4 regions of the Pseudoalteromonas sp. 2CM28B genome follow, and region 3 is predicted to be linked to each of the others. Evidence: riboswitches for the same ligand, from Rfam matches in the RefSeq annotation. Region 3 holds a riboswitch; each other region holds the start of a gene.

Region 1 (8,196 bases), on a different contig from region 3:
GACGTATGACCTTCAAGAAGCACTGTTGTATCTGGGTACTCTTTTAAGAAAGTCGCTACTTCATCAATATCATTTAAGTACTGCTGCGAAACTGAAGAATCATTGTTAGGGAATGTTACTAACAAGCTTACTGTTACTTCAGTATCTTCATAAAGTGTACAACCATCGCTACCAACAGCATCTGTCATAGGTGTATTGGCACATTTATCATCTACATCAGGGATGCTGTCTTTATCTGTATCAGCAAGTGCTACCGGCACAGGAACAATTTCTGGCTCTGGTGCAGGCTCAACCGGTGTTACTGGCGCCGATTTTTGACCAAAGAAGTAGTTTATACCTAATTTAGCGCCAACATCTGTGTAGCCTTTATCTAAACCTTGGTAAACACTGGTTTCAGCATTAACAAAAAAGTTGTCTGTAACAAAGTGTCGGTAACCTACACCTGCGTTTAAAAACGTGTTGTCATCAACAACATCAATATCTTTCAGACCAAATAAACCGTAGAAAGGACCGCCACCAAAGTGGTAAAGTGCATCGATACCATAACGTTCGCCGTCAATATCGTTGCGGTTGTTCAATACTTTGTCGTGAGCATTAAAGTCTAGGTCTGCGTACTCTAAACGCGCACTCCAGTAATCATTAAAGCGGTAGCCTAATTCAGCACCCCAGCCTGTTGACTCATTAACGTCAAGGCCAGCTTGCTCACGCATGTTTTTCCACGAAGCATCGTAATAATCGCCGAATGCACCGATGTAAAAGCCTTCTTGCTCGGCTGCGAAAGTAGATGCGCTAGTTGCAGCTAACGCAATAGCCATTGTAAGTGATTTTAATTTCATTGTTTTCTTCCCATTTTAACAACTAAAAATATAGCTAAGCATTGCTAGCTCTTCTAACTTACTTATATAGTAACTGAGTCTTTGTTAATCAATGCTTAACGCAAATATATTTTTTCAATATCTAGGATAATAAAACTAGCTCATAAAAAATGTCGATGAACACAGGCTAGCTCAAAAAGCAAACAATCGCTTTAAACCCCACACGATCACTGGCCTTTATGGAGTTATGGTATCACTCGTTCATAGTTTACTCTATGAATGAACATTGCAGGAGTAAAAAATGACCTTTTATATTCATTTTAAGATGCAACAAACAATACTTAAGTACCACAAAAAGTACGATAATTCTTATCATCTTCAGGCGGCTGTTGAAACTCTGTAGCTTGCATATTGCTTGTGTAAGGGCTCGACATCACTTTGCTAAAACGACTGAGTAGCTCACTATCCCCATGCGTAGTGTACTGAGTAATAATATCTTCAATAATATGATTACGGGGAATCACACTTGGATTTGCCTGTCGCATTATATTATAACTATGCTCGTTAGTTCGTGTTTGCCATTGCTGTGCCCACGATACGAGTGCTGATGGTATTTGCGCTTGTCCAGTTAACGATTCAGTTAACGCATTAAAAGTATTGGTATAATCAAGCTGGTGTTGTTTTAATAACCCTAGTAACTCTCCCACCAACTTATTATCTTTATCATCCGCGACTGTTAACCCTAACTTTTGCGTCCACATAGCGCTAAATTGTTGGTTAAATTGCGTTGAAAAGCCCTCAATTAAAGGCGTCATCAATGCCACCGCTTGCTCGTCATCATCACTGATCAGCGCCATTAGACTCTCTGCTAAGCGGGCACAGTTCCAACTTGCCATGTTTGGCTGATTACCAAACGCATAACGCCCTTGTTTATCAATAGAGCTAAACACGGTATCAAAATCAAACTGGTTCATCATGGCACATGGGCCGTAATCTATGGTTTCACCACTAATTAAGGTGTTATCGGTGTTCATAACACCATGAATAAACCCCACCCTCATCCAACTTACGACTAATTTGACTTGGTTGGCGATCACTGCAGCTAAAAAATCTAAATAACGCTGAGCACCAGTGCTGTTAATCTCGGGATAGTGTCTTTGAATGGCTAAGTCGGCTAAGTTTTTTAGGCTAGTAACGTCACCTTGAGTGGCTAAATATTGAAACGAGCCCACCCGTATATGACTGCTGGCGAGTCGGGTTACAATAGCACCTGGTTGAGGTGGGTTGCGATAAACGGTTTCGCCACTGCCAACCACGGCTAAACAACGCGTTGTTGGAATACCAAGCGCGTGCATAGCTTCGCTCATTACGTACTCACGAATAGCTGGACCTAATGCACAGCGGCCATCGCCTCCGCGCGAAAATGGCGTAGCACCAGCGCCTTTTAATTGCACATCCCAAAACTGATTTTTATCATCGCTAATCGCACCGAGCAAATGCGCCCTACCATCCCCTAGTCGCGGTGAAAAGTGACCAAACTGATGACCAGAATATCCCAGTGCCACTGCAGAAACTGCTTGAGGTTCATTTCCACTGAATATATTTGCTCGTGAATCGGCACTCACCTGTATATTAAATTGCTTAGCTAGGGGCTCATTCCATAACAATAACTGTGGCGCTGCCACTTTAGCCGGATGATCGCTAATAGCAAAGCCGTCACCAATATTGGTATACCTTGGCACTAATTTCATGATTAATCCTATTGTTGTTGGCTTATTCCTACTCGGTTGTCGCCGACACCATAAGCGACAATTAAGCTTAGCTCTTGCATACTTAAACCGCTTTGCTGCTGCAGTTCATTAAAAAAAGCTTGCGCGGCATTTAATGATTTTTTGGTTTGTAAGCCGCCATCTATAATTTTGTGCGCACGTAAATAGCTCTCTACGTCTCGGGATAATAAAAAGGTGTCTTTCCCTAATGCACGCAAAGCATAAGGACCGGTATTGCCCCCTAAACGCGCACCCTGTTTTTTCAAATATGCCCACAAACCAATAATATCTTCACTTGGCCAATTAGCTATAAACTGACTAAAACTACCATGCTGCTGCGCAACTTCATGGATCATATATGCATTTTCAGTAATAGTTTTTACTTTTTTATAGTTGCGTACAATCCGCTCATCACTGGCTTTTTGCTCAAGCATATCCGGTGGCATCATCAGTAACTTTTCAACATTAAAATCCCAAAAAACCTCTCTAAATCCTGCCCATTTACTATTGATCACCGACCAATAAAAACCACTTTGAAATACCTTGCGAGTAAATTCTTCTAGCCAATCATCATCACTTAATGTGCTGAGTTGCTTTGTTGATAAAGGTTTTGCGAGTAACAACTTAAGCATTTTTTCAGAGCCCTTTCGCTCCACTGCTCGCTTATAAATATCGCTAAATTTTTCCATCTGCTTAATACCTTACTTCTACTGTGAGGTTAGTGTACGAGAAAAGCAGCCAATACGTAATAACTGTCAATCAGGATGAATCAATCTGAATTTAGTCACTTGACACCTAGACGGCTAAAATGGTTTAATCGCCGCACTTACCCTATTACATTGTATTTGCTAACTGGCTTTTCAAGTAGCGAGTACAAAGGGCTAGAAGAGGTGCGTTATTCAGGTAGCGTATGTTAGGAGCGCAAACTCCAATGAGCATACGTGAGGGGAATTAACGCCGAGAGGTAACACTTTTTTGTGAAAGATTACTTCGGGCGACTAGGTTGAATCCTAGCGACTGTCACCAATAACATATTTGGTGGAGAGCTTCTGGTCTTAGTATAATAAGGCCGTGCGCCCTATTATTTAAGCCCATTCGCTCTTCGAATTATAAACACATTCAAAGAGTCAGGCATCCTAAATACCCGCCAAAAACTCGACGAATGCCCTATAAGTTCGTGAGAGATGATCAACAACTTCAATATTAACAATTTCCATTTATGGACTGCGCTGATCACCCCATTTGATCAAAATGGCCTAGTTGGTTACGCAACCTTAGACACCTTGGTGGCCGAACAAGAAGCCGCTAACAACGGCATTTTATTACTTGGTAGCACTGGCGAAGGGTTAGCCCTGACCCTAAAAGAGCAGCAAGCCATCGTAGAGCATGTCTGCCAATTACAGCCGAGCGTCCCCCTTATGGTTACGGTAGGCGGTAGTAACTTAAAGCAGCAGCTTGAATGGGTTAACTACTGCAACCAACTGCCTATCCATGGTTTTTTACTTGGCTCGCCTTTGTACGCCAAACCCGGTGCAGTGGGGCAAACACATTGGTTTGAAAGCCTGCTCAATGCCAGTTCTCATCCGTGTATGCTTTATAACGTACCAGGACGAAGCGCCGTAAGCATTCCCATTGCGACTATTGAAAACCTCAAACATCATAAAAATTTATGGGCACTCAAAGAAGCCAGTGGCTCTATCTCTCAATTTGAAGCCTTTCGAAAAGCGGCGCCTGATTTAGCTATTTTTAGTGGTGATGATGCCCTCATGCCTTATTTTGCCCAAGCAGGTGCAAAAGGTTTAGTGTCGGTTGCAGCCAATGCATGGCCAGTGCAAACCCATGAGTTTGTAAAGCGCAGTTTAAGCGGCCAACACCCTAATCTTTTTGTCCAGTGGTCTAGTGCTATCAATAGCTTATTCTCAGTAGCCAACCCTATCCCAGTCAAAGTGTTAATGCATTTACAAGGGCGTATTGACAGTCCGTATCTACGCCCACCTTTAACACACCTTGAGTTGACACACACCGATGACATTTCATCGGCAAACAACACCATTTTATCTTGGCATTAAATACAGGTTTTTATAATGAACTGGTTAGAACTATTAAATAATTTAGAAACGGGCGCGGTTCGCGCAGCAACACAAGACGAAAACGGCCAATGGCACGCTAACGTAGAAGTAAAGCAAGGCATTTTAGAAGCCTTTAAAAACGGTCAAAACACCGAGTTTGCTGGCGGTTTTGTTGATAAACATAACTTAGCACCGCAAAGCTTTGACGCCACAGCAGGCGTTCGCATGGTACCCGGTGGTTCAAGTGTGCGCCGTGGTGCACATGTTGCCAAAGGCACTATTATTATGCCACCTGCGTACGTAAATATTGGTGCATTTATTGACGAGGGCACTATGGTAGATAGCCACGCGCTCGTAGGGTCGTGTGCTCAAGTAGGTAAAAATGTGCATTTAAGCGCAGCGGTACAATTAGGAGGGGTACTTGAGCCCATTGGTGCCAGCCCTGTGGTTATTGAAGATGATGCCTTTATTGGTGCAGGCTGTGTGATTGTTGAAGGCGTGGTAGTTAAAAAAGGCGCGGTACTTGCTCCAGGTGTTCGCTTATCTGCAACCATCCCTGTTTATGACTGCGTAAATGAGCGCCAGCTTGATAAAGGCGAAGCTATCCCTGAATACGCGATTGTGATCCCTGGATCTCGCCCTGCGTCAAACGATTGGGCGCGTGAGCAAGGCTTAAGCATGTCGTGTGCGTTAATTGTTAAATACCGTGACGAGCAAAGTGACGCGTCATTATTGCTTGAAGAGGTTTTACGTTAATGACCTTTTTGAGCACGCCCGTTAAAAGCGCTATTGATAAGCTATCAACTGAGCTTGATACGCCCTTTTTTGTTTATGATCTTGATTCACTAAACACACATTTAACGCGTTTAGTAGCACAAACCGAGGTAAAACTCTGGTATGCAGTTAAAGCGAACCCGTTATCTAGCGTGATCCAACGTTTAAATAACGCTGGTTTTAACTTTGATGTCGCCAGTAAAGGCGAGCTTGAGCAAGTCCTTGCTCAAGGAATTAACAGTGAACGCGTGCTCAACACGGGGCCTGCAAAAAGCCCAAAACAAATTAAGCACTTTATTGCGCGTGGCGTACGTACCTTTGTGGCCGAAAGTCTCAATCAGGTACGTTGGCTCAACGAACAAGCGATTGCTCAGCAGTGCCAGTTGCAAGTATTACTGCGCGTTCAATTACGCTGGCCCGAGGGTGATAAAAACCCGCTAGGGGGCGATAGTCTTACTCCATTTGGCTTAGGGTGCGACGAGTGGCAGGCGCTAAATACCAGTGACTACTATGCACTTAATTTTGACGGTCTGCATATTTTTCAGTGGGGCAACATGCTTAGCAGCGACAAACTTGCTGAACTGTGGACACAAATGATTGCGCCGTTAAGGCAACTTGCTGAGGATTTAAATATTAACCTCAAGGTGCTGGATTTAGGTGGTGGTTTAGGTATTCCCTATACACTTGATACGCCCACTCTAAGTTGGGATGCACTCATAGAGGCGCTTGCAAAAATTAAATGCGATGCGGGGGTTACTGAGCTATGGATGGAACTAGGTCGCTACGCTGTAGGCGAATGCGGCCACTACGTCACACCTGTTGTTGAGCGCAAACTAAATTACGGCCAACAACAGGTGATTATGAGCGGCGGCATTAATCATTTATTGCGCCCTGCGGTCACCAGTCAAGATTTCCCTGCGCGTTTGTTACGAGATTCAAACGCAGCAAATCAAGCAATGAGCCTATACGGCCCCTTATGTACTGCACTTGATTGCTTAGGAGAGCACCAATTACCCAGTGATTTAAATGAGCAAGACTGGTTAGTATTTAGTCAATGCGGTGCCTACGGTTTTACCGAAAGTATGCCGTACTTTTTATGTCATGAGCTGGCCGGTGAATATGTTATACACAATGGCGTATTGAGTTGCGTGCGACAAGCAGAAGATGCAAGCCACTACTTGAGGTAAAAAAGATGAATAACACCACAGCTATAAGCCAAGAAAACATTGTAGTTGGCGAAGTCGCAAACGGACTACCACTGACTATTCCTGTGTATCGTTTAAAAGGCGATGGCACCGGCCCAAGTGTGTATATACAAGCTAATATGCATGGCGCAGAAGTGCAAGGCAACGCGGTAATTTACCAATTACTTGAGCAACTAAAAGCACTTAATTTAAAAGGTGATATTACCTTAGTTCCTTACGCTAACCCCATTGGCTGTAATCAAAAGTCGGGGGAATTTACCCTTGGCCGATTCGATCCCATTACGGGGACTAATTGGAATCGCATGTATCACTGCAATAATAAACTTGCATCACAGTTTGCAAAGCAGTTCAGCGATGCCGATGATAAGATTCTGAAAACAGCCTTTAAAGCCGCGTTAATTAATGACGTTGAGCAACAACTCAACGGCCCTGATTATCGTTTAACAACGGGGAAACGGATTGCGCTAAACTTACAAAAATTGGCGCATCAAGCAGATATAGTTTTAGATTTACACACCGGCCCTATTTCTAGTCAGCACTTATATTGCCCTGAGTATGCGACCGATAGCGCGCGTTACTTCAATATTCCCCATGTGCTGGTTATTCCTAATGACTTTGATGGCGCAATGGATGAAGCAAGCTTTTGTCCATGGTGGCAGCTTAGTGAGCAACTTGCTCAGCAAGGGCGTGAATTTAACGTGCAAGTTGAAGCCTTTACGGTAGAGCTTGGCAGCCAAGAAAAAATCGATTTAAGCGCGGCACTAGACGATGCCAATAGTATTTTAAGTTATTTAAATCATAAGCAAGTATTTGTTGATGCCCCCTACAAGCCAAAATTGATGACAAGATATGGCTGCCAACTAAATGATTATATCGCTTATTACGCCCCCATGGGTGGCATGGTCGAATACCTAGCACCTCTTGGCGGGCATGTTAAAGCTGGAGAACCCATTGCTAAAATACTGCGAATGGAGCGCTATTTAAGCGAACAACCGCTGCAAACTCTAAGCTTTGATCTCGATGCAATTGCGATATTGCATTTTGCCTCAGCGAGTGTGAATCAAGGTACCGAACTGTATAAATTTTTTACCAACGTCTTTGAGCTTTAGCTCACCCCTTCTCATTGCGTGAGAGTTAGCTAGTAAATAACTAGTTACACAGTAAAAGCGACTTAGGTCGCTTTTCTTTTTAAAGTATTAAAGTTCAGGACAAATTCACCGTTTATGTGTTAAAAAGGCGCTATAATTAGCAAAATACTGACTTCCCTCACTTACAAAGGAATTATAATGAGTTGGCGCCATTGGATACTACTTTCTACATTACTCAGCACAACCGTTGTTGCTGAAGAAACAGCGAATAACGAGCAAAACAATGAACTTGAGCTGGTAAAGCAATGTATTTTAAATGAAGTGATCGGTGGAGACGGTAAGCAAACCCTCGATCAATTACGTAAAAAGTGTTCTGCCGTTGAAGAAAGCAAGCAGCTAACGGCTATCGACAAACGCCAAGCCCGTGAAGCGGTTGGTAAAAAAAATCGTAATGTAATTACCCCACATAGACGTAA
Region 2 (8,196 bases), on a different contig from region 3:
CCATGTTGAACTCATCAACATTTAACTCGATTGGTAACGCACCTGAATCTTCCATTGTGTTGAAGAAGATAGGCGCAATTTTGTTACCTAAACATACACCACCAACGCGCTTATTAGGTACGTATGGGATATCATCACCCATAAACCAAAGCACAGAGTTAGTTGCAGATTTACGAGAAGAACCAGTACCTACAACGTCACCTACGTATGCAAGCGGTAAACCTTGAGTTTTTAATTCTTCAAGTTTAGTGATTGGACCTACTTCACCCGCTTTGTCAGGAGTGATACCGTCGCGCTCATTTTTTAGCATTGCTAAAGCATGAAGTGGGATATCTGGACGTGACCATGCATCTGGTGCTGGTGATAAATCATCAGTGTTTGTCTCGCCGGTTACTTTAAATACAGTAACAGAGATTTTTTCAGCAACAGCTGGCTTGTTAGTAAACCATTCAGCGTCTGCCCAAGATTGAATAATCTTTTTAGCGTGCTCGTTGCCTGCTTTTGCTTTTTCTTCTACGTCGTAAAATGCGTCAAACATTAATAATGTGTTTGATAGGCCTTTTACAGCGATAGGCGCAAGTGTTTCGTCATCAAGTAGCTCAATCATTGGGGCGATGTTGTAACCACCTAACATTGTACCTAATAATTCTGCTGCTTTTTCTTTAGATACTAATGGAGATTGTGCTTCGCCTTTAGCAACTGCCGCTAAAAAGCCTGCTTTGATGTATGCTGCATCATCAACGCCTGGTGGTACGCGGTTGATTAGTAAATCTAAGATGAACTCTTCTTCACCCGCTGGTGGGTTTTTAATTAGTTCAATAAGATCAGCCGTTTGCTGAGCATCTAATGGCGCTGGTACGATACCTAACGCGGCACGTTCTTCTACGTGTTTACGATATTCTTGTAGCACAATATTGCCCTCTTGGTGACGTGAAAGTATTCGGTAGCGCCTCATGCGCAAAAAAAGTAACCCAATACTTATAGTATTCTAACGCGGGATTATAAAGCTTTTATGTATAGATGAAAATCCATCCAGCTAAGCAACTGATTATACCGACTATAAATATTATGAATAGTGGTAAGCATAAATTCTATTTTCGTGAATGTTTGTTAAGTAATAATCATTCTTGTTTAATCAGGCTAATACTGCATATGCTGTTTTAATGGCATAAAAAAACCCAGCACTAAGCTGGGTTTTTAAAATAAAGTAAGTAACTATTAACGCTTAACTTTTACACGTTCAATAGATTTTACATGTGCTTCTACACGACGGTTTTCAGCGTGAGCTTCTTTCGTGTTAGCTGTGTTTTTAAGACGTTCTTCGCCTAGGCCAACAGTTGTAATGCGATCTTCAGCAATGCCATCTTTAATTAGCTCTTGTGCTACATCATCAGCACGCTTTTTAGAAAGCATCTTGTTGTAGTTTGCGTTACCTACCGCTGACGCGTGGCCTTCAAGTAGTACAGTTGTATCTTCGTGCTCTTTTAAGAACTCAGATACTGATGCAATGTCGTCAAAGTAACGTTGACCAACTTGTGCAGAATCATGTGGGAAAGTAACTAATAAGCTTGTTGTTACTTCACGGTCTTCGTATAAAGTACAGCCATCGCCATCAACAGCGTCTGTCATTGGCGTGTTAGGACATTTATCATCTTTATCTAGGATGTTGTCGTTGTCGCTGTCTTTAGGTTCTACAGGTACTTCTACTACTGCTGTAGGTGCTGGCTCTACAGGCTGTGCAGGCATAGAGTTTTGGCCAAATAAGTAGTTAATACCAATTTTAGCACCTACATCTGTGTAACCTTTATCAAGACCTTGGTATACCGCAGTTTCAGCGTTTACGAAAAAGCCATCAGTAATAAAGTGTTGGTAACCAACACCTGCGTTTAAGAATGTGTTGTCATCTACTACGTCCATTTCTTTAATACCGAATAGACCGTAGAAAGGACCGCCGTCAAGGTGGTAAAGCGCATCAATACCGTAACGCTCGCCGTCGATATTATTACGATTGCCCGCAGCTTTATCGAACGCGTTAAAGTCCATATCTGCATACTCAAGGCGTGCGCTCCAGTAATCGCTGAAACGGTAACCTGCTTCTACACCCCAACCAGTTGACTCGTTTACGTCAAGGCCAGCTTGAGCGCGCATGTTTTCCCATGACGCATCATAGTAGTCACCAAATGCACCAATGTAGAAACCTTCTTCTTTATCGGCAGCGAATGTAGACGCGCTAGTTGCAGCTAACGCAATTGCAATTGTAAGTGATTTTAATTTCATTGTTTTCTTCCCATTTTAACAACTTAGAAAATTGTAGCTAATCAATACTAGCTCAACCAGTTTTGTACACACTACCCGAGCTTTTGTTAATCGATACTTAACGAAAAATAAAGTTTATAAATTTTTTCAACGATCTACAGGCATTCCAACCACCAATTGTAGGTTAAGTAAAAATTTTTACCTAATCTGCAATTAATAAATTATGGTAATTTATAAATAGTTACTTTTTATGAATGCGCACAATACCACCGAGTGTGTAACTGCTCAATCATTGTACACTGCATTATTTAAAAATGACTATTTATAATCAAAAACTTACAATTAATTACAATACTTAAGTACCGCAAAAAGTTTGATAGCCCTTGTCATCTTTACCTGTCTCTTGAAAGCGGGCTAAGTTAGCTGTTTTATCATATGGGTTACTCATCACCGCTAAAAAGTCGCTTAGCAGCTCGCTCTCGCCGTATTGATTATATTGCGCAAGGATTTCTTCGACGATGTGATTACGCGGTATAACCCTTGGATTAGCCGCTCTCATTAGGTTATAGCTGTTTTCATCACATCTTTTTTGCCACAACTGGGCCCATTGCGTTAATTCATCTGGCACTTTGCCACCCTTTAGTGACTCGGTTAGGGCATCAAAGGTATTGGTGTAATCGAGCTTATGCTCTTGAAATAACAATAATAACTTACTTACAAGCTCTACATCGTCTTCGTTATAACCTGCTAAGCCTAATTTTTGTGCCCACATTTGGTTATATTGCGCGTTAAATAACGAAGAAAACTGATTAATTAGCGGCGTCATTAAACTTACAGCTTGTTCGTCATCTTCATCTATTAGCGGGATTAGGCTCTCAGCTAAACGCGCGCAGTTCCAACTTACAATATTTGGCTGATTACCATAGGCATAGCGACCTTGCTTATCAATTGAGCTAAACACGGTATCAAAATCAAAGGTATTCATCATTGCACACGGGCCGTAGTCGATAGTTTCGCCGCTTATCAAGGTATTATCAGTATTCATAACGCCATGAATAAAGCCTACTCGCATCCAGCTAATAACCAGCGCTAGCTGACTATTTATAACGGCTTCTAAAAAGTCTAAATAGCGCTGAGCCCCTGTTGATTGAATACTTGGGTAATGGCGTTCAATGGCTACATCAGCTAATTTTTTTAATCCCTCTACATCACCTTGAGTTGCTAAATACTGAAACGAGCCAACGCGAATATGGCTACTTGCTAAGCGGGTAACAATTGCGCCTGGTTGCGGCGGATTACGATAAACAGCTTCACCTGTGCCAACCACAGCCAAACACCGCGTGGTTTTAATCCCTAAGCCGTGCATAGCCTCGCTCATAATATACTCGCGAATAGCGGGGCCTAGTGCACATCGCCCATCGCCTCCTCTTGAAAAAGGCGTGGCGCCTGAGCCTTTTAACTGAATATCCCACAGCTGATTTTTATCATCGCTGATAGCACCCAGCAAGTGCGCTCGCCCATCACCCAAGCGCGGCGAAAAGTGCCCAAACTGATGCCCAGAATAGCCAAGCGCTACAGCATTTACCGGTTGCGGCTCGTTACCAGCAAAAGTACTGGCCCGCAGCGCAGGCTCAACATCAATATTAAACTGCTGTGCTAACGCTTCGTTCCACAGCAGCAATTGCGGGGCAGCAACGCTTGAAGGTTGATCCTCTATTGCAAAGTTATCTGCTATGTCTGTGTATCTTGGCACTAGTTTCATGGTTAATCCTCTGTTTGTTGGCTTATGCCTACGCGATTGTCGCCCACGCTGTAAGCCACAATTAAGCTAAGTTCTTGCAGGCTCAAACCACTTTGCTTTTGCATTTCGTTAAAAAACGCCTGTGCGGCAGTGAGCGATTTTTTAGTTTGCAGGCCGCCATCTATAATTTTGTGCGCTCTTAGGTAACTTTCTACATCTCGCGAAAGTAAAAAAGTATCTTTACCAAGCGCTCTTAAGGCATACGGGCCTGTATTGCCGCCCAAACGGGCGCCGTGTTTTTTTAAATGCGCCCATAAACCAATAATGTCATCGCCTGGCCAGTTAGCTACAAACTTGCTAAAACTGCCATGTTGCTGAGCTATTTCGTGGATCATGTAGGCATTTTCAGGAATTGTTTTTACTTTTTTATAATTACGAATAATGCGCTCATCAGTTGCTTTTTGCTCGAGCATATCGGGCGGCATCATAAGTAATTTATCAACACTAAATTGCCAAAAAACCTCTCTAAAACCTGGCCATTTACTGTTTATTACCGACCAGTAAAACCCGCTTTGAAATACTTTTCGGGTAAACTCTTCAAGCCAATCGTCGTCACTTAATGCGCTTAATGCTTTTTTAGATAAGGGTTTTGCGAGTAATAACTTAAGCATTTTTTCAGAACCTTTTCGCTCTACTGCTCGCTTATAAATATCGCTAAATTTTTCCATACTTATTAAATACCTCATCACTGCTCATAGGGTTAGTTTACGAGAAAAGCAGCCAATACGTAACCACCCACATTTTCGATGAACTAATCTGTATCCTGCAACTTGACACCTAGACGGCTAAAATGTTTTAATCGCCGCAATTACCCTATTTAAATTGTATTTTGTTAAACCTTTTGCGGTTAAACAAAATACAAAGGGCTAGAAGAGGTGCGTTATTCAGGTAGCGTATGTTAGGAGCGCAAACTCCAGTGAGCATATGTGAGGGGAATACCGCCGAGAGGTAAACGCTTTTGCGAAGCAATTACTTCGGGCGACTAGGTTGAATCCTAGCGACTGTCACCAATAGCTGTTTTAGAGCAGCTTATTAGTTTGGTGGAGAGCTTCTGGTCTTAAATAATAAGGCCGTGCGCCCTATTATTTTAAGCCCATTCGCTCTTCGAATACTGTTCGAATGACGTTAATGCGGCTCACATCATACAGCCTCCTTAATATCTCGAACACCTTATAGGTTCGTAAGAGATGATTCACAACTTCAATTTAGACGACTACGCACTGTGGACAGCGCTTGTTACGCCGTTTGATCAACAAGGTAATGTTGACTACGACACGCTCACAACACTTGTTAGCGAACAAGAAGCGGCACACAACGGTATTTTACTGCTCGGTAGCACAGGTGAAGGCTTAGCCCTTACACTTAAAGAGCAGCAAGGCATTGTTGAGCACGTGTGCCAATTAAAACCCAGTGTACCGCTTATGGTTGCTGTTGGTGGTAGTAACTTGGCCCAACAAAAAGAATGGGTTAGCTACTGTAACCAATTACCTATTCACAGCTACTTATTAGGCTCGCCTCTTTATGCAAAACCAGGGGCTGTAGGTCAAACACATTGGTACGAAAGCTTATTAAACGAAAGCGCGCATCCGTGTATGTTGTACAACGTACCTGGGCGCAGCGGTGTAAGCATTCCTATCGAAACCATTGAAAACTTAAAAGCGCACCCAAAACTGTGGGCTTTAAAAGAAGCCAGTGGCAACATCACCCAATTTGAAGCATACCGACAAGCCGCGCCTAATTTAGCGCTATACAGTGGCGACGATGCACTTATGCCCTACTTTGCCCAAGCAGGTGCAAAAGGCTTAGTTTCGGTTGCGGCCAATGCATGGCCTTTGCAAACACACGAATTTGTAAAGCGCAGCCTAAGCGGTCAACACCCCAATTTATTTGCTCAGTGGACTCGCGCTATCAATAGCCTATTTGCTGTAGCAAACCCTATTCCCGTTAAAGTGCTAATGCACCAGCAAGGGCGTTTAAATAGCCCACTGTTGCGCCCACCTTTAACGCATCTTGAGTTAACGCAAACCGATTGCATTACCACTGCAAACGACACCATTTTATCTTGGCATTAAACACAGGTTTTTATAATGAGCTGGTTAGAACTACTAAATAATTTAGAATCGGGCGCAGTACGCGCAGCATCACAAAACGAAAGCGGCCAATGGGAAGCTAACGTAGAAGTAAAACAAGGCATTTTAGAAGCCTTTAAAAATGGCACTAACACAGAGTTTGCAGGCGGGTTTGTTGATAAGCACAACCTTGCACCGCAAGAATTTAGCACTGACGATGGCGTGCGTATGGTACCAGGTGGCACCAGTGTTCGCCGCGGTGCCTACGTAGCTAAAGGCACTATTATTATGCCACCAGCGTACGTAAATATTGGCGCATACATCGACGAAGGTACTATGGTTGATAGCCACGCATTAGTGGGTTCATGTGCACAAGTTGGTAAAAATGTACATTTAAGCGCAGCTGTTCAACTTGGTGGTGTACTTGAGCCAATTGGGGCAAGCCCAGTCGTGGTTGAAGACGATGCGTTTATTGGCGCAGGTTGTGTCATTGTTGAAGGCGTAGTGGTTAAAAAAGGCGCGGTACTTGCCCCAGGTGTGCGTTTATCTGCCACTATTCCGGTTTACGACTGTGTTAACGAGCGCCAGCTAGATAAAGGCGAGCCAATTCCAGAGTACGCTATTGTAATACCAGGCTCTCGCCCTGCGTCTAACGAATGGGCTCGTGAGCAAGGCTTAAGCATGTCGTGTGCACTCATTGTTAAATACCGCGACGAGCAAAGCGATGCATCGTTATTGCTAGAAGAGGTTTTACGATAATGAGCTTTTTGAGCACGCCTATCAAGGCCGCCGTAAATACACTTACTCAGCAACTTGATACACCTTTTTTTGTTTACGACTTAGACAAACTAAACGCACACCTTACCCGTTTAGTTGCGCAAACCGATGTAAAGCTTTGGTATGCGGTAAAAGCCAATCCGCTTTCTAAGGTTATTCAATGCCTAGACAGCGCCGGATTTAACTTTGACGTAGCAAGTAAAGGTGAGCTTGAACAAGTCCTTGCACAAGGTATTAGTTCACAGCGCGTGCTCAATACAGGGCCTGCAAAGAGCCCTAAACAAATTAAACACTTTATTGAGCGCGGCGTGCGTATTTTTGTTGCCGAAAGCCTCAATCAAGTACGTTGGTTAAACCAGCAAGCGCAGCTGCAAAATACGCAGCTGCAAGTATTACTGCGTGTGCAATTACGCTGGCCAGAAGGTGAAAAAAACCCATTAGGGGGTGACAGCCTTACACCGTTTGGGCTTGGTTGCGATGAATGGCAAGCGCTCAATACTGGCGATTACCCAGCACTTAATTTTGATGGCCTACATATTTTTCAGTGGGGCAACATGCTTAGCACGCAAAAGCTAAGCGAGCTGTGGTCGCAAATGATTGCACCGCTTACCACCTTGGCTAATAACTTAAATATAAACCTGAAAATTTTAGACTTAGGCGGCGGTTTAGGTATTCCTTACACACCAAATGATGCAACACTTGAGTGGGATGGATTAATCACCGCGCTGGCAAAAATTAAAAAAGATGCGGGTGTAGACGAGCTTTGGATGGAGCTTGGCCGTTACGCTGTAGGCGAATGCGGTCATTACGCTAACCCCGTCGTTGAGTGCAAACAAAACTACGGGCAACAACAAGTTATTTTAACCGGTGGTATTAACCACTTATTGCGCCCTGCTGTTACAAGCCAAGATTTTCCTGCGGCATTACTGCGCGAGTCAACAGCGCCAGAACAATCAATGAGCTTATATGGCCCATTATGTACTGCCCTTGATTGCTTAGGCGAGCATACCCTACCAAGCGATTTAAACGAGCAAGACTGGCTGGTGTTTAGCCAATGTGGTGCCTATGGTTTTACCGAAAGCATGCCCTATTTTTTATGCCATGAACTAGCTGCAGAATACGTGTTACAAAAGGGCGAGCTCACGTGTGTGCGCCAAGCAGAAGATGCCAGTCACTACTTAAGGTAATAAACATGAGCATAACAACACCCATTAGCCAAGAAAACATTGTAGTAGGGGAAGTAGCAAACGGCTTGCCTCTAACTATTCCGGTGTATCGCTTAAAAGGCGATGG
Region 3 (8,196 bases):
GTAATACCTGCATTGTAAATATGCATATAGGTATTACGTACATTTATATCGAAATTACGAAGCTCTTGGCAGTCTTTATTAAAGTGATGAATTAAATCACTTAAATTATCAAAATCGATTTTTATATCAATCATGTAAGGCGTCACTTTACCACTGTATAAATCTAACGTGTGGTCAATACGCTCGGTTTTAACTTGGCGCAGGCGCTCTGTTTGACGATTAATTTGCGCTTGTTTTGATTTGATTAGTGATCGTCTGTCAGCAATTGAGCCACTGTTTTTTTGAATATCTTGTAGGTAGTCGTCAACTTGTTCGCGTTCGGCTAAAAGCTGCTCTTTTAGCATCGCCTGCGCGTCAACCGATTGTTGCATCACTTCAAATTGCTCTAAGCGTTTAAGTGCACTTTCAGCACTCATAAGCTCATCGTATAGCGCGTCTTTTTCTTTTTGCTTATCTGCAACATTGGCGGCCACTTCACGCTGTTGTTTAAACTCTTTTAATGATTGCTCAAGCGCGGTTAATTGAGCACTCAGTTGCTCTTTGTTTTCGCCGCTTTGCATTTGCACAGGTGAGAGTTTTTTAAGTTTAATACTGGCACCGGGCAGGGTGAGCACACCGCCTTTCACGTTTTCACTAAGCTGTGATAAAAATTCCCCGAAAGCGTCGTCATCATCAATGGTTATATCGCCATTGCTGGTGGTGGCAAAGGAGAGAAGATCGGGGTTTAATAGCCGCGATATTTCTTCAACTTCTTTCAGTGATAAGTCTTCACGCATACGAGTGAATAAATTATATTCTAAGTTTTTAAGTTGTAACTTTAAGCTTTTAATTTGTTTTTGTGTTTCGCCAATGCGGTAATCAAGGGTGTGCAGGCTTTGCCCTTGAGCACTCGTTATTGAGTGTGACAACGACTCGTAGTCATTTTTTAACTGCGTTAAGCCGGTTTTTAGCGTGGCTTTATTAACCAGCTCAAACTCACTTTTAAGGGCGTTGTAATCTAAAAACCACTGTTCAATTTGGGTTTGTTTGCGCTCTATATCGCGTGATTGTTGTACGTATAGACTTTGTTTTTGTTCAAACTCGTGTTTTTCGTGCTCAATATCTTCAAGAGCGATGTTGAGCTCGCTTAGTTGCTCTTCCTGATACGTATCAAAATCAATCAGTGCTTGGTCAATTTTTGGCGCATAAGCGGCCAGTTTACCTTTAAGAACGGTTTGGTTTTCAAGCATAGATTCAAGGGCGGCTATGGGCTCTTGCATTGACTCGAGGGCTTTTAATTCACGTTTTGCGCGGTTTACTTTATCAAACGACCGGCGCCATACTTCGTAAAAGTCGACCTTTGAATTTGACATGTGGCGTTCAAACACACGTAACATAAAGCGCTTAACGTCGTTTGCACCTAATTTATGTAAATTAAGAATACGACGAAATATTTCTTTGTATATTGCAGAGTCTTGAACGTTGTTAAGGGGGATCATTTTTAAATTGATCTCACCATCAAATTGCGTTGCGCCGCCTGTAAGTAGGGCGTTTAACTCTTGCGCTTTAAGCTCTATCGGGTTGTAACCTTGCTGCTTTAAGTGATTAAACAGCTTGGTAAACTTAATAATGGTATTGCCTTGGGTGTACTGGGCTAAATCAAGTTTGCCTTGATAGCAAAAGTATTGGTGTGCATAACCGGCAATTTTACCTAAGCCGGCTACGCCAATGACAACTGAGCCATGGGGTAAATCGGCTTGCAATAAAATGTACGATTGATCTGATGAAAAATAAAACTTACGGGTTTCATCTAAATCGTGGCCATCCCACTCGGTAAGGCGTAAATCGTTAATTAGCGGAAATTGCAGTGCATTAATAACTGAGCTTTTACCTGTGTTGTTAGGCGCACAAATCGAGCTACTTTTATCAAGTGGGATCACACACTTTGCATAGCCTGCAGTATTAAGTAGGGCGAGTTTACTCAGTCCGTATAAGTTTTTCATTGCTCGTCCTCTCCTAAAAAGGTTTCTTCATTTACTTCCATTAAGGCATCAATATAGCGATGAATTGGCGCCTGTAGCATAAAGCCGCCTTCTACTTCGCGGGCAAGGCCTAAACGTACCATGCGTAAATACACATCTTTGCGTAAATCAGAACCCGAGAATATTTCAAGCTGATCAAATAAATGTTTATTAAGTTGTACCAAGGTTTGCATTAGCTCTAAATCGTTTGGCTCATCAAATAATGCACGCATTGGGTCTTTACCTGTGTTGGCAAAGTGTTCGATTAAAATATAAATAGTGAGCGCTATCGCGCGCGATATTTTGCCCATATTGGGGGTGCTTTCATCGCTAGCAAAATAATAAAAGCCACGACTGTCGTGCTTTAAATCATGGCCTAATGCTGTGAATAAGGCGCTGTAAGCTTCAATTTGTTGGTCAAGCTCTTGCCACATTAGGGTGTCTTGTTCGCAAATGTGGTAACCCGCGACTAATTTTTTATTAATGGCTTGTAAGTGAGAAAGCTCATTTAAGTTTATCTGTGTCATGGTGATTACTCGTGCTCGGCTTTATCAGCCTGAGGCTCTGAATTAAAGGGGTACAAAGAAAAGTGCTGGCCTGCAATGTTAACGCGGGCTTTTTTATCGCTTTGGCTAATGTGTAGGGTGTTATCGCTCACTAGCTTTTGATATAAAAACAGCATTTCATCGGCTTCAAGCTCAGGGTAGCTTTCGTCTAAAAATTGCAGCAGAGGCTGTGGTTTTTTACGCTGCTTTTTGAAGCGTTTTGCAAACTGCGCTTTTACATCGTGATAGTCAGGAATGTTTGGCGTGACAAACGCAGGCACATCGTTTTGCTCTGGTAGCTGATATTCGTGATGCTCAAACTCAGCCAGGCTTGCCATGTAGGCTACTATATGGCGCTGTTGACCCAATGAATACTTTTGCGCATCGCTTACAAAATGTGGCTGCACGGCGCTGAGCATATTATCTACCCCATTTTTACGTATTAGTCCTAATACTTTTGCTACTTGGCGGGTAACAAGGTTGTTACGGCGCAACTCTTCACGCAGTGGCATAAGCATATCGGCACTTTTTCGTAAGCTTGTCCGGCCAACTAAGTGCATTTCTAGAATGCGGGTACGCAATTGCTCAAGCATGCGTTTATCGTTGTACGCTTTGCCTGAGCGTTCAATGTGTTCTATTTGGGTGCTAATTTGTTGCTCAATAAGGGTAAAGCAGGCATGAAAGTCGCCTCTAATATCCACCATTTCCAGCATGGGTTCTATATACTCATCAAACGCTTCTATCACGGCTTTATAGCGTTTTTGTAGCGACTGCACCGCATTATTAGATTTGGCTTGCTCAACAATATTTAAAATAGCGTTTTCGTTGTGTAAAAACAGTTTGATTATTTTACGCACCCGATCATCCATAATACGGCTAAAGCGGCGTAAATCATCAAAATCTTCTATTTCACCGGCATTGAATAGCCGATTACCTAAACGGGCCAAATCATCAACCAAGACACTAATTTCTTGTGCTAAGCCTAAATGTTCTTCTTGCAGTAAAAAGGTGGCAAAGTCGGCAATGGCGCGGTTAATTTCCAGTTGTGACGATTTAGCCAGCGGAATAATAATTTCTTGATTCAATAACCGGTTGGTTTCTTTATAAATACGCTCATTATTCCACGTGGGTTGCTTTTGCTTAATGGCATTTTGAAGATCTTTAATACTAAAGTCGGCCATTTTAAAGCGCTTAAATAATAGCTCTAATACACCCCAGTGTTCATTTAGGGTATTAAGTAGCTTTTTAGCTGGGATCATAAGGCGTTGCAACTTCCTAGTATTCGTTATTTTATATTTCTCGAACTTATATGGTATTCGTTTTTGCGACGATTTAATAATAGTTTTTACACCCGCTTAGTGATAGTATCCGCGCCGAATATAGGCACATAGAGTTTGTGGGTATATTTTTTACATGGTTTCAATTTTTACTTAACCCCGAAGGTTGTTTAATATCATGGTTTCCTCGATTATCCTGACGCTGATAGCGATTGCATTTTTGCTTATCGTTATTGAGGATGTGATCCACGTAAACAAAGCAAAAACGACATTATTTTTTGGTACACTTTGTTGGATTATCTCCTTTATTTTTCCTCTTAATGGGCAAAGCCCCGAAACGATTCAAACCCTCCTAGACCACAATATTTTAGAAATTGCTTCTTTATGGCTGTTTTTAATGGCCGCAATGACCTTTGTTGCCTATTTAAACTCTAAAGGACTTATCGAAAATGTTGTGAACCGGATTATGCCAACCAGCATTAGTGAGCGTAAGCTAATGTTTTTGGTGGGGTGTTTTGCGTTTTTATTTTCATCTATTTCAGACAACGTTACGGCCACGCTAATATCACTGGCAGTGATTATGTCATTAAAGCTTGAAGCCAAAAAGTTAGTTAAGTACGCCACGCTTATTGTATTTGCTGTAAACTCCGGTGGTGTATCACTTATCACGGGTGATGTAACCACACTTATGATTTTCCTTGATGGTAAAGTATCAATTAGCAATTTATTACTGTTAATTGTGCCTGCGTTACTAAGTGTATTATTACTGGCTACTTTGTTATCAATTGGCATGAATAAGCAACTCGAGTTTAAAAAAACTAAATTTAAACGTATTGAAAAAACCGACATAACCATTGCGGTTATTTTCTTCACTACGGTGATTGCTACGCTTACATTGAGCGTTTTATACAGTGTACCGCCTCTGCTTACTTTTTTATTGGGTTTATCTATTATGTTTTTAGTCGCGCAATTTTTAATGCGCAAAAAAGACATCAACAAAGATATGATCGATTTTATACGCGACATAGAGTACGACACCTTATTGTTTTTCGTGGGTGTGTTACTGCTTGTTGGTGCGTTAAAAGAAGTTGGGGTACTGAGCCAATTTACTAATTTGTATACGGTAATGGCGCCAGAGTACGCAAACTACTTAATGGGTATTTTATCTGCAGGTGTTGATAACGTGCCACTAACGGCAGCGTTATTAAAAGCCGACATTGTAATGAGTCAACAGCATTGGTTGTCGTTTACGTATGCAACTGGTGTAGGTGGCTCTATGCTAATCATTGGCTCGGCAGCCGGTATTATAGCCATGAGTAAGGTAAAAGAGCTGACGTTTGCAAGTTACCTTCGCTTATCGCTGTATTTATTACTGTGTTACACCTTTGGTTATGCGGGCTCTTACTTAATGGGTAGTTTTATTTGATTTTAGTGTAAAACGACTTGACAGCTAGACGTCTAAACGATAACTTTCAAAGCCGCACTCTTAGTGCGGTTTTGTTTTATTAGCCACAGGTTAATAATACATTCAGAAGAGGTGCGATACTTAGGTACTTAATGTGAGGCAACGACAGCCTGCGACCATTAAGGAGGGAAGTACTCGCCGAGGAAAATAATGGGTCGTTACTATTGTTTTTCGGTTTATGGGGCTGAATCCTCAAAACTGTCACCAATTTAGGTGGAGAGCTTCTGGCAGTAGATTTTTCTTATCTTTATTTCCTGCCAAGTTCTTCTTGTTTTATTGCGGTTTGGATGCCGCGAAAGGAGACGAAATGACTACCCAATCAGTGCCACAAAGTTCACAGTGCACAAAATCAGATTACATTGTTGCCAAATTTGGTGGCACCAGCGTTGCTAACTTTGAGGCGATGAGCCGTTGTAGCGAAATTATCGTAAACGATAAAAATGTACGTATTGTTGCAGTAAGCGCCAGTGCCGGAGTGACCAATCATTTAGTGGAGCTTTGCAAAGCGGGTATTGAAGCCGCTAAACGCCAACAGCATATTGATGGTGTACTTGCGATTCAGCAGGCTATTTTAAATGACCTGTCGTTAGATGATGATTTAGCCCTTGGGTTTAATCAAACGCTTGATGCATTTCAAACGTTGGCGGCACAAACACTCAATACAGAGCAGCAGTTCGATGAGCTACTTAGCTTTGGCGAGCGTTTATCGTCGTACTTATTTACCCAAGTACTAAGGTTAAAGGGTTTAAATGCCACTCGTTTTGATGTGCGCCAGGTGCTTAAAACCGATAGCCAATTTGGTAAAGCAACACCAAATGTGGGCGCCACAGCGCAAGCCGCTAAAACACATTTAATTCCGCTGCTTGATGATAGCGTTATTGTAACCCAAGGGTTTATTGGTAGCGATGCAAACAATTTAACGACCACGCTCGGTCGAGGTGGCTCAGATTATAGTGCTGCACTGCTTGCTGAGGCTATTAACGCTAAAAGTGTGCATATTTGGACTGACGTAGTGGGTATTTTTAGCACCGATCCTCGTTTGTGTGTAAAAGCCACTCCTATTGCGCGTTTAAGTTTTGATGAAGCAGCAGAAATGGCGACCTTTGGCGCTAAAGTGCTGCACCCAGCTACAATTTTGCCTGCCAGTCGCAGCCATATTAATGTGTTTGTTGGCTCAAGCACAGAGCCAGAACTTGGCGGTACGTGGATTGAACGTGAAAAATCGCAGCTACCTGGTATTCGTGCGGTAACGCAACGTAAAAATCAAATATTATTAACCCTTAAAAGCCCAGAAATGTTATTAGCCAGTGGCTTTTTAGCGCGTATATTTACTATTTTAAGTGAGTGCAATATTTCGGTAGATTTGGTCACCACCTCTGAAATTAGTGTGGCAATTACCCTTGATAATGCGCCTAATGCATCACGTCCAGAGCTAGATCAAGCATGTTTAGATAAGCTTGCTGAATTTTGCCATGTATCGGTTGAAAACAATTTAACGCTGGTGGCATTAATTGGCTCTGAAATTGTTTTGCGCCAACATGAAATGAATTTAATGAAAGTATTAAGTGATTTTAATATTCGACTCATTTGTCATGGTGCAAGTAAACATAACTTGTGCTTTTTAGTTGAGCAAAGTGAGTCTGATGCCGTGGTTCAAGCGATTCATAGTCGATTACTAGAAAGTGATTGCGCTGCGTAAATCGTTAATAGTTATTATTGAGCACCGCCAGTCGGTGCTTTTTTTTGCCACAACGCTAATATCAAACATGTCGTTATGTGCTCCAACCACGGTATTGCTACAAGCTGTAAGCTGAGTGTTATTAAGTTCGTTAAACACATTAGGGCTTAATAATTGAGCAATGGGGCGGCTGGTGGCTTTAGCCAGCGCTTCTTTTAATGTCCAAATCCTAAAAAAATGATGTGCTTGAGTTGTTATGTTATCTGAATCGATTATTGAGCTCACTTCGGCTGGGTGGTAAAAGTGCTTAGCGAGTTTATTAAAAGGGCGCTTTAAATTAATTTTTTCAATATCAAAGCCAAAATGAGTTGATGCTACATTTAACGCTGCACCTACAAAACCATGAGAATGAGAAATACAGCAACTAATCACGCCTGTTGTATTTTTAATATGTAATTCTAATTTACTGTTATCGGGGTTAAATTCAGAACTAATATCACACAGCTTTAATGATGCGTAAGAAGAACAAGCGGTTTTTACTAGGTATTTAAGCACTAAACGTGTGGCTAAATATTCTTGTTTAGCTTGTGGGTTTTTACGCCGATTAATAATATTGAGCTCAAAAGGGCTTAAATAGTGGGGTAAATCAAATTCACCCACATTGAGGGTGGTCGCGTTAAGCAACGCAATGCAATGGCTGTTATTTGCTAAAGCGGGCGTGATTTCTAGCTGGTTTTCAAAGTAAGTTACACTCATCATTGCTCGTTATAAATGACGACCGATTACATATTTATTACCCAAAGCTGGATAGTTTGTGAGCGGTTGTTAGTTGTTGTGAGCGCTAAGTACATTTTTATTACTCAGTCGCTCTTAAATATGGTTTAATTCGCATTCGTTAAAATAATAACAGATTTGTAGGTGTATGGCACAAGTGCGTGATGGTTTTCAAAGTCGACTAGGTTTTGTATTGGCAGCAGCCGGTGCAGCGGTAGGCTTAGGTAATATATGGGGTTTTCCTACGCAGGCTGCTAATCATGGTGGCGGCGCATTTTTACTGGTTTACTTTATCGTTATTTTTTTGCTGGCGTTACCTGCTTTGTACACCGAGCTGTATTTAGGTTACAAAGCCCAAGCTAACCCCGTTAAAGCACTAAGCCAAGCATGGCAAGATCACGCCCCTAAAGTGGGAGCCGCAGCAGGCTATATTGGCCTTGCCGGTGCCATCGTTATG
Region 4 (8,196 bases), on a different contig from region 3:
GCTTTGGAGTAAATAACATGAACATTGCTTTTTTTAGTACGCAAAAATACGAGCAGCCTTTTTTTGAGCGCAATATTAACAAACACCCTCAAATAGAGATTTGTTACTTTGAGCAAGCACTGAACGAGCAAACAGCACTGCTTGCTAAAGGGTTTGATGCTGTGTGTGTATTTGTAAACGACACAGTTAACGCCCTCGTTATTGAGCACCTTGCTGAGCAAGGAATTAATACTATTTTACTTCGCTGCGCAGGGTTTAATAATGTTGATTTAGTGGCTGCCAAAGCACACAACATTAAGGTATTACGAGTGCCCGCATACAGCCCAGAAGCCGTAGCTGAGCACTGTGTTGCACTTATGCTTACCCTTAGCCGTAAAACACATAAAGCCTATAACCGCGTACGCGAAGACAACTTTGATTTAAACGGTTTATTAGGCTTTAACTTACACGACAAAACAGTTGGCATTATAGGCTGTGGTAAAATTGGCCTTGCCCTTTGTAATATTTTAAATGGCTTTGGCGCGCATGTTTTAGTGTGCGACCCTTATGCAACACCTGGCAATTACACCATTACCGATTTAGATTCGCTGCTTACTAAAAGCGATATAGTTTCACTGCACTGCCCACTGAATGAGCAAACACACCATTTAATAAATGACGATGCATTTAATAAAATGAAACCTGGGGTAATGCTAATTAACACTTCGCGCGGTGCGCTACTTAATAGCAAAGCGTGTATAAATGCGCTTAAAACTAAAAAGCTAGGGTATTTAGGGCTTGATGTGTACGAGCAGGAGTCGGAGCTATTTTTTAAAAACCATAGCGACGAGATAAACCAAGACGATATATTCTCGCGCTTAGTTAGTTTTAAAAACGTATTAATAACTGGCCACCAAGGCTTTTTTACTCAAGAAGCCCTTAGCGAAATTGCCAATACCACCATACAAAACGCAATAGAAATTAATGAACAGAGACCTTTAACCAATGAGGTTTTATAAAGCCGCGGCCCATTAATTTGCTTTACCCGTTTTGCTATTTACATAACGGGTAAAGCTTAAAATACTTCAGCCAAACGCAACGTTTGCAAAAACAAGAGTCATTAATACTGGGCACACAAAACGAATGTATTGAGCAAACCAGTAATGCGTGCCGGTGCTGGCTTTATGAAGCTTATTACCGCGTTTCCACATCCAACCTGCGGTTATAAAATAAAACAGCCCCATAAGTGGTAGTTGGTACTGAGTAAATAGCATGATTACTAAACCAAATAACCACTCAAAGTTTAATATTATTGCACTAGCGCATATTAACACCACTAGGCTAACGGCCCACGTTGCTTTAGTACGATCTACGCGGTGGTTTTCTACTAAAAACGCTACCGGTATTTCTGTGGTAGAAATAGTCGATGTAACCGATGCAATCGACATAAGTACAAAAAACAGTAACCCAATTAGTAAGCCAATTTCGCCCATGGTACTAAAAAGCTCAGGTAAAATAGCAAATATAAGCTGCCCTTCACCTATAAGTTTTCCGCCGCTAAACACCTCTACCCCGTTATGTTGCGCTACATAAATTGCAGGCACTATCAGTAAACCTGCTAAAAATGCCACACTGGTATCAAGTAGTGCAACGCTTGCAGTTAGTTTTGGCAGGTTTGCATCTGGCTGCAGGTACGAGCCATAAATCATCATGCAGCCAACCCCTAATGAAAGCGAGAAAAACGCCTGCCCCATTGCAGCAATAATTAAATTTGGATCAAGCACTTGGCTAAAATTAGGAATTAAATAAGCAGCAAACCCTTCGCTGGCGCCTTCTAAACTGGCTATATAAAAAATTAAGCCTATTAGTAGCACCAATAACAATGGCATTAAACGGCGTGACCAAGTTTCAATCCCTGATTTAACCCCTTTTAAAATAATACTGGCGGTTAAAATAAGCATAAGCGGCGTAAATATAAAATTACGCACCATGGAGTCGCTGTGTAAAAATTCGCTTGCTGCGGTAAAACCAAAAAATGTAGTAATAGGCTCTATCGCGTAAGAGAGCATCCACCCAGCTACAATAGAATAAAAGCTAAGCATAACCACAGCGCCCGCAAGGCCAATATATCCTGCGGCAGCCCCTACTTTTTTGTTGGTATTTTGCCACGCATTACCCAATGCTTTTACTGGGTTTGCTTGCGCTTGGTGGCCTAAATAAAGTTCGGTATAAAGCGCAGGTAGCGCAAGTAAAAATATAACTACAAAGTAAACCAATAAAAATGCACCGCCACCATGGTTGGCCGCCTGCGTAGGAAAACCCCAAATATTACCTAAACCCACTGCTGCGCCTGCAGCGGCTAAAACAAAACCAAAACGGCTTTGAAATCCATCACGCACTTGTGCCATACACCTACAAATTCTGTTATTCTTTGATTATTGTGAATTAAACCATATTTAATGCCAACTGAGTAATAAAATTGCTTTTGGCATAAATAAGCGCTGTTAACCGCTCACAATTACAGCACTCAATTATTTTAAGCGCGTATGACTAACCACTTTTTTAAAAACACCCTAAGTGTTACTCCTTCTTTTTATAGCGATTTACCCCCTAGCAACAATACTATTTTAGTGTTTAATGCCAACACACTTAATGTAGAACACCTTGATTTAACCCAGTACCTAAGCCCATTTGAGCTAAGCGTTATAAATCGTCGTAAACGCATGCAAGCAAAGCAAGAATATCTAGCATCGCGCATATTACTAAAGCAACTTGCAAAGCATACTCAGCCCCAATACGCACACATACCGCTTAATAAAATGAGCACCCACTTTAATGAAGAATGCTCAAAACTGCAGCTCCATATAAACCACACCGTTATAAATACCTGTATTTCGCACTCGCATGGCTTAGTTGGCGTTGCACTTAATGTTACTAAGGCGGAGTTTGGCTTTGATATTGAAAAAAATAACTTAAAACGCCCATTCGAAAAGCTCGCTAAGCATTTTTATCATAAGGCTGAAATTGCCTTAATTACCGCGCCTTTGGCTATAAAAGAGCAAGCTCAGAGCTTTTTTAGAATTTGGACCTTAAAAGAGGCACTCGCTAAAGCAACTAGCCGCCCAATAGCGCAATTGCTTAGCCCAAATGTATTTGATGAATTTTCTTTGTTAAACCTTACAGCATCGAGTAACAGCATAACGGTTGCCAATGAAGAGTTTGATATAAGCGTGGCGCATAAAAAAAGCACCGACTGGCGGTGCTTTATACTTAATAACTTGGATACTGAATAACTTGGCTTTAAAAGCTTAAGCAGCGCTTTCTAATAAGCGGCTGTGTATTGCTTGTACCACGGTATCTGATTCGCTTTGCTCTACTAAAAAGCATAAGTTGTGCTTACTTGCACCATGACAAATTAATCGAATATTAAACTCTTTTAATACGTTCATTAAGTTCATTTCGTGCTGGCGTAGCTGTATTTCAGACCCTATAAGCGCCACTAAGGTTAAGTTATTTTCAACCGATACATGACAAAATTCGGCCAATTTATCTAAACACGCTTGCTCAAGCTCAGGTCGCGAGGCATTAGGCGCGTTATCGAGTGTAATGGCAACACTAATTTCTGAGGTAGTAACTAAATCTACCGATATATTAAATTCACTTAAAATGGTAAATACACGGGCCAAAAAGCCACTTGCTAATAACATTTCTGGGCTTTTAAGCGTTAGCAATATTTGGTTTTTACGCTGCGTAACGGCACGAATACCTGGCTGCTGCGATTTTTCACGCTCAATCCACGTCCCTCCACGTTCCGGTTCGCGGCTAGAGCCTACAAATACATTAATATGGCTACGGCTTGCTGGTAAAATAGTCGCAGGGTGCAATACTTTTGCGCCAAATGTCGCCATTTCTGCGGCTTCATCAAAGCTTAAACGAGCAATTGGCGTTGCCTTAGCGCATAAACGCGGGTCGGTGCTAAAAATACCCACTACATCGGTCCAAATGTGTACACTTTTAGCGTTAATAGCCTCTGCTAATAACGCCGCACTGTAGTCAGAGCCACCGCGACCAAGCGTTGTGGTTTGGCCAAATTCATCACTACCAATAAACCCTTGTGTAACTATTACTTGCTCATCTAATAACGGAATTAACAGATCTTTAGCGGCTTGTGCAGTGGCCGCAACATCGGGCGTTGCTTTACCAAATTGGCTGTCGGTTTTAAGCACTTTGCGCACATCAAACCTATCTGCATTTAAGCCTTTTAAGCGCAGCACTTGAGCAAATAAATAAGACGATAAACGTTCGCCAAAGCTAAGCAGCTCATCGTGTTGTTGATCAGTGGTGAGTGTTTCAAGGGCTAACATTTGAAATGCTTTTAACGTTTCGTTAAAACCTACGGCTAAATCGGCATCAAGTGACAGCTCATCTAAAATAGCCTGTTGAATAGCCAATACGCCATCTATGTGTGCTTGGCGCTGCTCTTTACTAAGGTCGGGTTTGCATAGTGCAACTAAGTGGTTAGTTACGCCGGCACTGGCGCTCACAGCTACAATACGTACGCTTTTATCTGCAACAATAATTTCGCTGCAGCGACTCATCGCTTCAAAGTTTGCAACACTGGTTCCGCCAAATTTGGCAACGATGTAATCTGATTTTGCGCCTGATACTGTTTGTGGCACTGATTGGGTAGTCATTTCGTCTCCTTTCGCGGTATCCAAACCGCTAAAAAACAAGAAGAACTTGGCAAAGGAATGCAAATAAGATGTGTCCGCTGCCAGAAGCTCTCCACCTAAGTTGGTGACAGTTTTGGGGATTCAGCCCCATAAACCGAAAAACACGGTTGACGTAACCTTGTTTTCCTCGGCGAGTACTTCCCTCTTTAATGGTTATGGGCGTTCGTCACCTACCATTAAATACCTAAGTATCGCACCTCTTCTGAATGTTGTATTAACCTGTGGCTAATAAAACAAAAACCCACTGTGTAGCGGGGCTTTGAAAGTTATCGTTTAGACGTCTAGCTGTCAAGGTGTTTTAGTTAATATAACGCGAATAATTTAGCCAAGGTTTACATTGCTGGCTACTTTTACAGCGCTTAATGTAACTCGCCTGTACGCCAGCTAAAAAAATGTGTAAATTAAGCCAGTTAATAACGAGTACTTTTTATTATAAAAATATAAAAACTACGCTCTGCTTTAAGCGTAGTTAACTCATTACTAGGATGTATCACCGCATTATGATCCCAGCTAAAAAGCTGCTTAACACCCTTAGCGAACATTGGGGTGTTTTAGAGCTATTATTTAAACGTTTTAAAATGGCCGACTTTAGCCTCAAAGACGTGCAAAACGCTATTAAGCAAAAACAGCCCACATGGACAAACGAGCGCATTTACAAAGAAACAAACCGTTTGCTCAATCAAGATATACTTATTCCATTGGCTAAATCATCCCAGCTTGAAATAAACCGCGCCATTGCCGATTTTGCGACCTTTTTATTACAAGAAGAACACCTAGGTTTAGCACAAGAAATTAGCGTTTTGGTTGATGATTTAGCACGCCTAGGAAACCGATTAGATAATGCCGGCGAAATAGAAGACTATGACGATTTACGCCGCTATAGCCGCATTATGGATGATCGGGTGCGTAAAATAATGAAGCTTTACGCGCACAACGAAAACGCTATTTTAAACATTGTTGAGCAAGCTAAATCTGATCACGCGGTGCAATCTTTGCAAAAGCGCTACAAAGCGGTAATAGAAGCCTTTGATGAATACATAGAGCCGATGCTTGAAATGGTCGATATTCGCGGTGACTTTCATGCCTGTTTTACACTTATTGAGCAACAAATAAGTAAGCAAATAGAGCACATTGAACGCTCAGGCAAAGCCTACAGCGACAAACGTATGCTTGAGCAATTGCGTACTCGGATACTCGAAATGCATTTAGTTGGCCGAGAAAGCTTACGCAAAAGTGCCGATATGCTTATGCCACTGCGCGAAGAGCTACGCCGTAATAACCTAATTACCCGCCAGGCAGCAAAAGTGCTTGGCCTTGTGCGTAAAAATGGCGTAGACAACATGCTAAGCGCGGTACAACCAAACTTTGTAAGCGATGCGCAGCGTTATTCGCTTGGCCAGCAGCGTCATATAGTTGCCTATATGGCAAGCTTGGTAGAATTTGAACACGAAGAATACCAGCTCCCAGAGCAACAAGACGTGCCGGCATTTGTTACGCCAAACATTCCTGATTACCACGATGTTAAAACAAGCTTTGCAAAACGCTTTAATAAAAAACGTAAAAAGCCCCAGCCATTACTGCAATTTTTAGATGAAAGCTACCCAGAATTAGACGCCGACGAAATGCTATTTTTATATCAAAAACTAGTCAGCGACAGTGAAATTCACATTAGCCAAAGCGATGAAAAGACACGCGTAAAAATTGCCGGCCAGCATTTTTCGTTATACCCATTTAATTCTGCGCCTCAGCCAGATACACAGGCAGACGAGTAACACATGACACATATAAACTTAGACGAGCTTACGCACCTACAAGCCATTAATAAAAAATTAGGTGCGGGTTACCATATTTGCGAACAAGACAACGTAATGTGGCAAGAGCTTGACCAGCACATAGAATCTTACAGCGCCTTATTTAGCGCCCTTGGTCACGATTTAAAACACGACAGCCGCGGCTTTTACTACTTTGCCAGCGACGAAAGCACGCCAAACATGGGGAAAATATCCCGTGCTATAGCACTGACTATTTACATTTTAATTGAGCATTTTGCCAATACGGGTAAAGACCCAATGCGTGCCCTATTTGATGAAGTAAACGATTTAGAACTGATGCAAACCTTAGTGCAAATTAATAAACACTTGTTTGATCAACTTGAGATATTTTCGGGCTCAGATTTACGTAAAGACGTATACCTGCGCATGGTACGTTTAGGCCTTGCCCGCGAAGTAGAAGGCGGCTTTATGTTACAAGCGCCTATTCACCGCTATATTGATGCACTTATGGAAGTAAACGAAGAAACCTACATTACTGAGGACGAGCAATGAAAAACTTATACGGACTAAGTAAACTCGCCCTACTTAATACCGCAGGCTATGCAAAGTGTGTTATTCCGCTTGATAAAAGTAGCTCTATTTGTGCACCAAACAATACCGGTAAAAGCTCGGTTATTAACGCCCTGCAATTTCCGCTAATAAACGATTTGCGCCTAACCGAATGGGACGGGCACGATTTAGATGAAACCCGTAAATTTTATTTTTCATCAGATCAGTCGTACATTTTGCTTGAAGCCAACCTCCCCCATGGCTCGGTGGTTATTGGTGTAGCAGGCCTTGGTAAAATAGCCGGTTACGCGCATCAGTACTTTTGTTATCAAGGCAAACTTGATTTAGCGCAGTACACACAAGGTAATACCATTATTAAGTTTACCAAGCTGTTTAATCATTTAAAAACGCAAGGTTACAACCCTATAGAGCTTAAAGCACAAGAGCTAAACGCCCTACTTACCGGCGGCGCAACCCCTTTTGACGGCGACATTAATTTAAAAATGATCCCGCTTAATAACGTGCAAGACTCCGCCATTTATAAAGAAATTTTTAGGCGTATTCTTAACTTACACAAATTGGGTGCAAGCGATGTTAAACGCTTTATGCTGCGTGTGTTTGAACGCCATATGTCTAACTCTAAAGTGGACTTTTACGAAGTATGGCGTCGCTCGTTTGATAAAGTAAATCGTGCTAAACGCGAATTAAAAGCGCTTGAATCAATGCAAGAGCCAATAACAGCGCTTGAATCAATGCTTGAAAACCAAACCGTGCTTAAAGGTAAGTTAGCAGCCTACGCGCCTAAAATTGATCAAGCATTAATAGACTTTGATACCTACCAAGAACAGCAACTAAGCGAACTAGCCATTGCCCTTGAAGACATAGAGCAGGAAAAACACGAGTTTGAGCAAAAGCAAAGCTTATACGTACAACAATCTCGCGATATAGAGCGCAGGCAAACCCAAATTGAGCAATGGTTTTTAGATTACAGCGCTCTTAAAAGCGAGTTTGAACTGGTAAATAAAGCCACCCTTAAAACCAACCTTGGCCAACTTAAGCAAGACTACGAGTCGCTTTCGCACTCGATTACCAGCGCACAAGGGCAAAGCCTACACACGCTTGATTACCGCATTAGCGAAACTCAAAAGCAAATTAAAAGCTTA

Evidence for each region. Region 3 has a riboswitch for lysine ahead of lysC (lysine-sensitive aspartokinase 3). Riboswitches for the same ligand answer to the same signal wherever they lie in the genome.
Region 1: it holds a riboswitch for lysine, as region 3 does, so the genes downstream of both, dapA (4-hydroxy-tetrahydrodipicolinate synthase) here and lysC (lysine-sensitive aspartokinase 3) in region 3, are expected to answer to the same signal.
Region 2: it holds a riboswitch for lysine, as region 3 does, so the genes downstream of both, dapA (4-hydroxy-tetrahydrodipicolinate synthase) here and lysC (lysine-sensitive aspartokinase 3) in region 3, are expected to answer to the same signal.
Region 4: it holds a riboswitch for lysine, as region 3 does, so the genes downstream of both, lysC (lysine-sensitive aspartokinase 3) here and lysC (lysine-sensitive aspartokinase 3) in region 3, are expected to answer to the same signal.

Annotation. Positions count from the first base shown of each region.
Region 1 covers NZ_JALNTH010000034.1:26,232-34,427, reverse strand. The annotation lists gene MTN96_RS29000 (OmpA family protein) at 1-836, opposite strand, end outside; gene MTN96_RS28995 (YdiU family protein) at 1,157-2,566, opposite strand; gene MTN96_RS28990 (DNA-3-methyladenine glycosylase I) at 2,575-3,273, opposite strand; lysine riboswitch at 3,462-3,641, shown strand; gene dapA (4-hydroxy-tetrahydrodipicolinate synthase) at 3,769-4,653, shown strand; gene MTN96_RS28980 (2,3,4,5-tetrahydropyridine-2,6-dicarboxylate N-succinyltransferase) at 4,669-5,409, shown strand; gene MTN96_RS28975 (PLP-dependent decarboxylase) at 5,409-6,614, shown strand; gene MTN96_RS28970 (succinylglutamate desuccinylase/aspartoacylase family protein) at 6,620-7,741, shown strand; gene MTN96_RS28965 (phospholipase A) at 7,919-8,196, shown strand, end outside.
Region 2 covers NZ_JALNTH010000005.1:264,851-273,046, forward strand. The annotation lists gene acnB (bifunctional aconitate hydratase 2/2-methylisocitrate dehydratase) at 1-910, opposite strand, end outside; gene MTN96_RS10010 (OmpA family protein) at 1,219-2,277, opposite strand; gene MTN96_RS10015 (YdiU family protein) at 2,612-4,018, opposite strand; gene MTN96_RS10020 (DNA-3-methyladenine glycosylase I) at 4,021-4,725, opposite strand; lysine riboswitch at 4,920-5,116, shown strand; gene dapA (4-hydroxy-tetrahydrodipicolinate synthase) at 5,245-6,129, shown strand; gene MTN96_RS10030 (2,3,4,5-tetrahydropyridine-2,6-dicarboxylate N-succinyltransferase) at 6,145-6,885, shown strand; gene MTN96_RS10035 (PLP-dependent decarboxylase) at 6,885-8,090, shown strand; gene MTN96_RS10040 (succinylglutamate desuccinylase/aspartoacylase family protein) at 8,096-8,196, shown strand, end outside.
Region 3 covers NZ_JALNTH010000009.1:92,873-101,068, reverse strand. The annotation lists gene MTN96_RS14340 (ATPase) at 1-1,982, opposite strand, end outside; gene MTN96_RS14335 (hypothetical protein) at 1,979-2,527, opposite strand; gene MTN96_RS14330 (hypothetical protein) at 2,533-3,804, opposite strand; gene nhaD (sodium:proton antiporter NhaD) at 4,001-5,248, shown strand; lysine riboswitch at 5,347-5,519, shown strand; gene lysC (lysine-sensitive aspartokinase 3) at 5,595-6,986, shown strand; gene MTN96_RS14315 (4'-phosphopantetheinyl transferase superfamily protein) at 6,963-7,721, opposite strand; gene MTN96_RS14310 (sodium-dependent transporter) at 7,888-8,196, shown strand, end outside.
Region 4 covers NZ_JALNTH010000007.1:88,078-96,273, reverse strand. The annotation lists gene MTN96_RS12005 (2-hydroxyacid dehydrogenase) at 18-998, shown strand; gene MTN96_RS12000 (sodium-dependent transporter) at 1,065-2,387, opposite strand; gene MTN96_RS11995 (4'-phosphopantetheinyl transferase superfamily protein) at 2,526-3,272, shown strand; gene lysC (lysine-sensitive aspartokinase 3) at 3,288-4,673, opposite strand; lysine riboswitch at 4,750-4,922, opposite strand; gene MTN96_RS11985 (hypothetical protein) at 5,213-6,484, shown strand; gene MTN96_RS11980 (hypothetical protein) at 6,488-7,036, shown strand; gene MTN96_RS11975 (ATPase) at 7,033-8,196, shown strand, end outside.